Linked DNA regions of Variovorax paradoxus. The protein of the gene in region 1 interacts with the protein of each later gene in a pairwise test. Links are inferred from orthologs where the notes say so. Each region holds a gene or a part of one and is shown in the gene's direction. Other genes may lie near its edges.

Evidence for each region.
Region 2: the proteins of pheT (region 1) and secD interact in binary tests that used the Escherichia coli proteins (3 or more experiments, as listed by UniProt). The link is inferred for Variovorax paradoxus from one-to-one orthologs.

What each region holds. Positions count from the first base shown.
Region 1 is NZ_CP091716.1:3,096,953-3,100,876, forward strand. The notes cover bases 1-3,049. They hold pheT (phenylalanine--tRNA ligase subunit beta), read left to right. Parts: upstream 1-328; coding sequence 329-2,770; downstream 2,771-3,049. Other genes in these bases: pheS (phenylalanine--tRNA ligase subunit alpha), read left to right, coding at 1-287; L3V85_RS14385 (integration host factor subunit alpha), read left to right, coding at 2,776-3,049. Also shown: more of L3V85_RS14385, read left to right, coding at 3,050-3,153; L3V85_RS14390 (MerR family transcriptional regulator), read left to right, coding at 3,226-3,693.
Region 2 is NZ_CP091716.1:6,887,724-6,891,592, reverse strand. The notes cover bases 560-3,553. They hold secD (protein translocase subunit SecD), read left to right. Parts: upstream 560-1,113; coding sequence 1,114-2,994; downstream 2,995-3,553. Other genes in these bases: secF (protein translocase subunit SecF), read left to right, coding at 3,013-3,553; yajC (preprotein translocase subunit YajC), read left to right, coding at 687-1,022. Also shown: L3V85_RS32375 (indolepyruvate ferredoxin oxidoreductase family protein), read left to right, coding at 1-399; more of secF, read left to right, coding at 3,554-3,869. UniProt on the Escherichia coli protein: Part of the Sec protein translocase complex. Interacts with the SecYEG preprotein conducting channel. SecDF uses the proton motive force (PMF) to complete protein translocation after the ATP-dependent function of SecA.

The sequences.
Region 1 (3,924 bases):
ACGACCTCGTGCTGCGCTTCCGCCCGAGCTTCTTCCCGTTCACCGAACCCAGCGCCGAGATCGACATCCAGTTCGCGAGCGGCCCGCTGGCCGGCCGCTGGCTCGAAGTTTCGGGCTCCGGCCAGGTGCACCCGAACGTGGTGCGCAACATGGGGCTCGACCCGGAGCGCTACATCGGCTTCGCCTTCGGCATGGGCCCCGACCGGCTCACCATGCTGCGCTACGGCGTGAACGACCTGCGCCTGTTCTTCGACGGCGACCTGCGTTTCCTCTCGCAGTTCCAGTGAGCCCCCTCCATACATAGAAAAACCAGATCGAGATCGAAGAGATGCAATTCCCGGAATCCTGGCTGCGCGAGTTCTGCAACCCGCCCCTCGGCAGCGCCGAACTGGCCGAAACGCTCACCATGGGCGGCTTCGAGGTCGAAGAGCGCCGCCCGGTCGCGCCGCCTTTCACGCGCATCGTGGTCGGAGAAATCAAGGAAGCAGTGCAGCACCCGAACGCCGACCGCCTGCGCGTATGCCAGGTCGACGCGGGGCAGGGCGCTTTGCTCAATATCGTATGCGGCGCGCCCAATGCGCGCGTCGGCATCAAGGTGCCTTGCGCGCTCGTCGGCGCTGAACTGCCGCCGGGTGAAGACGGCAAGCCCTTCCTCATCAAGTTGGGCAAGCTGCGCGGCGTCGAGAGCCAGGGCATGCTGTGCTCGGCGCGCGAACTGCACCTGAGCGAAGACCACGGCGGCCTGCTCGAGCTCGCGGCCGATGCGCCGATCGGCGCCGACGTGCGTGATGTGCTCAAGCTCGACGATGCGCTGCTCACCCTCAAGCTCACGCCCAACCTGGCGCACGGCCTGAGCGTCTACGGCGTGGCGCGCGAACTCGCGGCGCTCACCGGCGCGCCGCTCAAGACGCCGGCCATCGCGCCGGTGGCCACCTCGTTCAGCGACGTGTTGCCAGTGAAGGTCGAAGCGCCCGAGCTTTGCGGCCGTTTCTCGGGCCGTATCGTGCGCGGCGTCGACACCAAGGTCGCCACGCCGGCATGGATGGTCGAGCGCCTTGCGCGCTGCGGCCAGCGCAGCGTGACGCCGCTGGTCGACATCTCGAACTACGTGATGTTCGAGTACGGCCAGCCCAGCCACATCTTCGACCTCGACAAGATCCACGGCGGCCTCACGGTGCGCTGGGGCAAGGCGGGCGAACAGCTCAAGCTGCTCAATGGCACGACCATCACGGTGGACGACAAGGTCGGCGTGATCGCCGACGACCGCGAAGTCGAATCGCTCGCCGGCATCATGGGCGGCGACGCCACGTCCGTCTCGGACGACACGCGCAACATCTACGTCGAGGCTGCGTTCTGGTGGCCCGCCGCGGTGCAGGGGCGTTCGCGCCGCTTCAATTTCTCGACCGACGCAGGCCATCGCTACGAGCGCGGCGTCGATCCGAGCCGCACGGTGCAGATCATCGAGCGCATCACGCAGCTGATCGTCGAAATCTGCGGCGGCCAGGCCGGTGCGATGGACGACCAGAAGCTGGACGTGCCCGAGGCCGTGCCCGTCACGCTGCGCGTGGCGCGCGCAGCTCGCGTGATCGGCATGCCGCTCACGCAGGCGCAATGCGCCGACGCGCTGAACCGGCTGGGCTTTGCCATCACCGAAGGCGAAGGCACGCTGACCGTGACCCCGCCGCCGCACCGCTTCGACCTGCTCATCGAAGAAGACCTGATCGAAGAGGTCGCGCGCCTGATCGGCTTCAACAACCTGCCGACCACCGCGCCGCTCGCGCCCATCACGGCCCGCGTGCGGCCCGAGGCGCAACGCGGCCGCTTCGCTGTGCGCCGCGCCGTCGCGGCGCTGGGCTACCAGGAGACGATCAACTTCAGTTTCGTCGAGGCGCACTGGGAGCAGGACCTTGCCGGCAATGCCAACCCGATCAAGCTGCTGAACCCGATCGCCAGCCAGATGAGCATGATGCGCTCGTCGCTGCTGGGTTCGCTGCTGCAGGTGCTCAAGTTCAACCTCGACCGGAAGGCGCCGCGCGTGCGCGTGTTCGAGCTGGGGCGCGTCTATCTGCGCGACGACAGCGTTGCCACCACCGACAGCACCGTGCGCGGCGTTCACCAGCCGATGCGCGTGGCGGGCCTCGCCTGGGGTGACGCCGATGAATCGCGCTGGGATGGCAAGCCCGAGCGCATCGACTTCTATGACGTCAAGGGCGACGTCGAGGCGCTGCTCGCGCCGCTGGTGCCGAGCTTCGAGGCGGCAGAGCATCCCGCACTGCACCCGGGCCGTTCGGCGCGCGTGCTGGTCGACGGCAAGGCCGTCGGCTTCGTCGGCGAACTGCATCCGCGCTGGCGCCAGAAGTGGGACTTCGCCCAGGCGCCGGTTCTGTTCGAGCTCGATCTCGATGCCGTGACCGCGCGCCCCGTGCCCGTGGCGCAGTCGGTGCCCAAGCACCAGGCCGTCGAGCGCGATATTGCCGTCGTCGTGGCTGAAGCCGTCACGCACGACGCGCTGATGCAGACCATCCGCGCGGCCACGGCTGCGCAGGGCCTGTTGCGCGATGCGACGCTGTTCGACATCTACCGTCCTCAACCGCTGCGCGATGGCGCGGTGGCCGCGCCCGGTGCGCTGGCACAGGGCGAGAAGAGCATGGCGGTGCGCCTGAGCTTCCAGAGCGACAGCGCCACGCTGACGGACGAGCAGGTCGAGCCTGCTGTGCGCGCCATCGTCGAACAATTGGGCGCCAAGCTCGGCGGCCGCTTGAGGGGGTGATGAGAATGAATGCTGCCGATTTCACGCTCGAGGCTCTAGAAACGCCTGCGCTGACCAAGGCGCATCTGGCCGACCTGCTGTTCGAGCAGATCGGCCTGAACAAGCGTGAGTCCAAGGACATGGTCGAGGCGTTCTTCGAGCTCGTGGCGAACAGCCTGATCGAAGGCACGGACGTGAAGATCTCGGGCTTCGGCAACTTCCAGATCCGCGTGAAGGCGCCGCGCCCTGGTCGCAATCCGCGCACCGGCGAAGCCATTCCGATCGGCGAGCGCCGCGTGGCCACGTTCCACGCGAGCGCCAAGCTCAAGGAGCAGATTCACGGCAACATCGACCCGCAGGCCGCTGGTACGACCGAGGTCGAGTGGAGCCTTGGCACCGAGTGAATGAATAGTGCTTGGTGCTGTGCGCTTGCGTAGAGTAATCTCTAAGGTTTCCCGCGCACAGTCTTGATTTCAATGGAGAAAACGCTCCCGCCGATTCCTGTCAAACGCTACTTCACCATCGGTGAGGTCGGCGAACTTTGCGGCGTCAAGCCGCACGTGCTGCGCTATTGGGAGCAGGAGTTCACGCAACTGCGGCCCATGAAGCGGCGCGGCAACCGTCGCTACTACCAGCACCACGAAGTGCTGATGATTCGCCGCATCCGCGACCTGCTCTACGACCAGGGCTTCACCATCAGCGGTGCGCGCAACAAGCTGCAGGAACTGGTGCAGGGCGAGCGTGACCGGCGCAAGGCCGGTGAGTTGCCGCTCGAGGGCATGGAAGCGATCGAGATCGAGCAGGAAGAATTCGACGCGGCCGTGCAAGATGCGCCGGCAACTGTGGCGGCCGTCTCTGCCCCGAAATCGGTCGATCTGTCGCAGCTGCTGAACCTTCGGCGCGAACTCTTTGAAATTCGTGAGCTGCTGACCGTCGGACACTGAATTTTCATAGCTATAATCGAGAGCTTCGGTGTGTGGCGCAGCCTGGTAGCGCACTTGCATGGGGTGCAAGGGGTCGAAGGTTCGAATCCTTTCACACCGACCAAAAACAGTAGTTAGATCAACGGGTCAGAGCCACAAGCTCTGACCCGTTTTTCTTTGTGCCTGACAAATGAAATGGGCTTCTGGCAAGCCCATCTGTTTCCGGCTTTCGTTGCGCCGTGCGCATGCCTA
Region 2 (3,869 bases), 3.8 Mb from region 1 along the record:
GACTACAAGCTCAACTACCACCTGGCGCCGCCGCTCATCGCCAAGAGGAACAGCAAGGGCCAGCTGCAGAAGCAGAAGTTCGGCCCCTGGATGCTCACCGGCTTCAAGCTGCTCGCGAAGCTCAAGGGCGTGCGCGGCACCGCGCTCGACATCTTCGGCCGCACCGAGGAGCGCAAGACCGAGCGCGCGCTGATCGGCGAGTACCGCGCCAGCATCGAGGAAGTGATCGGCGCGCTGCGTGCCGACAACCACGCGCTGGCGCTCGAAATCGCCGGCCTGCCGGAGCAGATCCGCGGCTACGGCCACGTCAAGGATCGCAACCTCGCGGCCGCCCGCAGCCGCTGGAGCGAGCTGATGGGCAAGTGGCGCAATCCGCAGGCGCAGCGCGCGGCCGCCTGATTTTTTCGGTGCATTCCCCCTGCAAAGAGCGCCCCGAGGGCGCTCTTTGCTATTGAAAACGTAGCGCCGAGCCGGCGGGTCGAGTCACCCGAAAGCCCTCCCCACCGCGCCGGATAAGGGCGTGGAGCAGTCACCGGCGCCGAATACAATGCCCGGTGCTGTGCGCGGCCAAGCCCCGCCGAGCTTTGACTTGCGGCCCCAATTCCCTTCGTGGCCGCGAAGCCATGAGGAGCGTCGGGACCGGCCCGCCTTCCTCTCGTTTTCTCTTCCCTCTGCTGGAGACTCTCTTGTTCATTTCCTCTGCTTTCGCCCAGACCGCGCCCGCTGCAGCCGGCGGCGGTGACATGTTGTCCTCGCTCGGCAGCATGCTGCCTCTGGTGCTGATGTTCGTGGTGCTGTATTTCGTCATGATCCGCCCGCAAATGAAGCGCCAGAAAGAAGCGCGCGCCATGATCGAGGCGCTGGCCAAGGGCGACGAAGTCGCCACCGCCGGCGGCGTGCTCGGCAAGATCACCTCCCTGAACGACCAGTACCTGGGCCTCGAGATCGCCAACGGCGTCGAGATCAAGATCCAGCGCAGCGCCGTGGTGCAGGTCCTGCCCAAGGGCGCCGTCAAACAATAAAAGCGTGCGCCGAGCCTTGCGCTTTGCAGCGCAGGGCCCCAAGTCACGCGGTGTTCCCTCTTCTGAAAAGCTTGAGAAAAAGCGCCCGCTCATGAACCGTTACCCGGTCTGGAAGTACACGATCATCGTGATCGTGTTGCTCGTGGGGCTCATCTACGCCCTGCCCAATTTCTTCGGTGAGGCGCCTGCGGTGCAGGTGTCGGCGGCCAAGACGGTCGTCAAGGTCGACGCCTCCACCCAGACCCGGGTCGAGGAAGCGCTCAAGGCCGCCGGCCTGACGCCCGACCTGATCACCCTGGACGGCACCTCGCTGCGTGCCCGCTTCGCCACCACCGACGACCAGCTCAAGGCGCGCGACGCCGTGCAGCGCGCTTTGGTGCCCGACGCGAACGATCCGCCGTACACGGTGGCGCTCAACCTGGTGTCGCGCTCGCCCAAGTGGCTGACCGCGCTGCACGCCTTCCCGATGTACCTGGGCCTGGACCTGCGCGGCGGCGTCGACTTCCTGCTGCAGGTGGACATGAAGGGCGCGATCGACAAGAAGGCCGAGTCCTTCGCCAGCGACCTGCGCACCACCTTCCGCGACAAGAACATCCGCGGCACCGCGGTGAGCCGCAACGGCCAGACCGTCGAGGTGAGCTTCCGCGACGCGGCCTCGCTCGACGCGGCCAAGCGCCTGATCCAGGACCAGTTCCAGGATCTCTCCACCACCGACAGCCAGGACGGCAGCAACTGGCGCCTCGTGGCCAGCATCAAGCCCGAAGCCGCCCGCCGCCTGCAGGACGCCGCGCTCAAGCAGAACATCACCACGCTGCACAACCGGATCAACGAACTCGGCGTGGCCGAGCCCGTGATCCAGCAGCAGGGCCTGGACCGCATCGTCGTGCAGCTGCCCGGCGTGCAGGACACCGCCAAGGCCAAGGAAATCCTGGGCCGCACCGCCACGCTCGAAATGCGCATGGTGGACGAAAGCGCAGAAGGCCGCGCCGCCGAACTGGGCGGCGGCCCCGTGCCCTTCGGCTCCGAGAAATTCCTCGACCGCCAGGGCCGCCCCGTGATCGTGAAGAAGCAGGTGCTCGTCACCGGCGAGAACCTCACCGACGCGCAACCCGGCTTTGACCAGCAGAGCAACCAGCCCAAGGTCGACCTGACCATGGACGCCAAGGGCGGCCGCATCATGCGCGACGTCAGCCGCGAGAACTACAAGAAGCGCATGGCCATGCTGATCTTCGAGAAGGGCAAGGGCGAAGTGCTCACGGCCCCGTCGATCAACGGCGAACTCGGCAACCGCTTCCAGGTCTCGGGCTCCATGACCGTGGTCGAGGCCAACGACCTCGCGCTGCTGCTGCGCGCCGGCTCGCTGGCCGCGCCCATGGAAATCATCCAGGAACGCACCATCGGCCCGACGCTGGGCGCCGACAACATCGAAAAAGGCTTCAAGAGCGTGATGTACGGCTTCCTGGCGATCATGGTCTTCATGTGCGCGTACTACGCACTGTTCGGCCTGTTCTCCTCGATCGCGCTGGCCGTCAACCTGATGCTGCTGGTGGCCATCCTCTCGATGCTGCAGGCCACGCTCACGCTGCCCGGCATCGCGGCCATGGCCCTGGCCATCGGCGTGGCCATCGACTCCAACGTGCTGATCAACGAGCGCGTGCGCGAAGAACTGCGCAACGGAGCGTCGCCGCAGGCAGCCATCCATGCCGGCTACGAACGCGCCTGGGGCACCATCCTGGACTCCAACGTGACCACGCTGATCGCGGGTATCGCGCTGCTGGCCTTCGGCTCCGGCCCGGTGCGCGGCTTTGCCGTGGTGCATTGCATCGGCATCGTCACCTCGATGTTTTCCGCCGTGTTCTTCTCGCGCGGCCTCGTGAACTTCTGGTACGGCCAGAAGAAGAAGCTCAAGACGGTGTCGATCGGCACGGTCTGGCGGCCCAACACCGACGGCTCGGCCGTGGCCACCAAGTAAAGGTCTAGGACAAGCGTCATGGAATTCTTCCGCATCCACAAGACCATTCCGTTCATGCGCCACGCGGTGGTGCTGAACATCGTCTCCGTCGTCACCTTCGCGCTGGCGGTGTTCTTCCTGTTCCACCGCGGGCTGCACCTGTCGGTGGAGTTCACGGGCGGCACGGTGATCGAGGTCGCCTACGAGCAGTCGGCCGACATCGGCAAGGTGCGCGACGCCGTCACCAAGCTCGGCTACCCCGAGGTGCAGGTGCAGAACTACGGCACCTCGCGCGACGTGCAGATCCGCCTGCCGGCCCAGAAGGGCATGAGCTCCGACCAGCAGAGCGCGCAGGTCATGCAGGCGCTGAAGTCGGTCGACCCGTCGGCCACGCAGCGCGGCATCGAGGTCGTCGGACCGCAGGTCGGCGAAGAGCTGACCACCAACGGCCTCAAGGCCCTGGGCATGGTGGTCGTCGGCATCATGATCTACCTGGCGTTTCGCTTCGAGTGGAAGTTTGCGCTGGCTACCGTGCTGGCCAACCTGCACGACGTGGTGATCATCCTGGGCTTCTTCGCCTTCTTCCAGTGGGAATTCTCGCTGGCGGTGCTGGCGGCGGTGCTGGCGGTGCTGGGGTATTCGGTGAACGAGTCGGTCGTGATCTTCGACCGGATCCGCGAGAACTTCCGGCGCTACCGGAAGATGACGACCACCGAGATCATCGACAACGCGATCACCTCGACCATCAGCCGGACCATCATCACCCACGGCTCCACCCAGCTGGTGGTGCTGTCGATGTTCTTCTTCGGCGGCCCGACCCTGCATTACTTCGCCCTGGCGCTGACCATCGGCATCTGCTTCGGCATCTACTCTTCCTGCTTCGTGGCGGCGGCCAT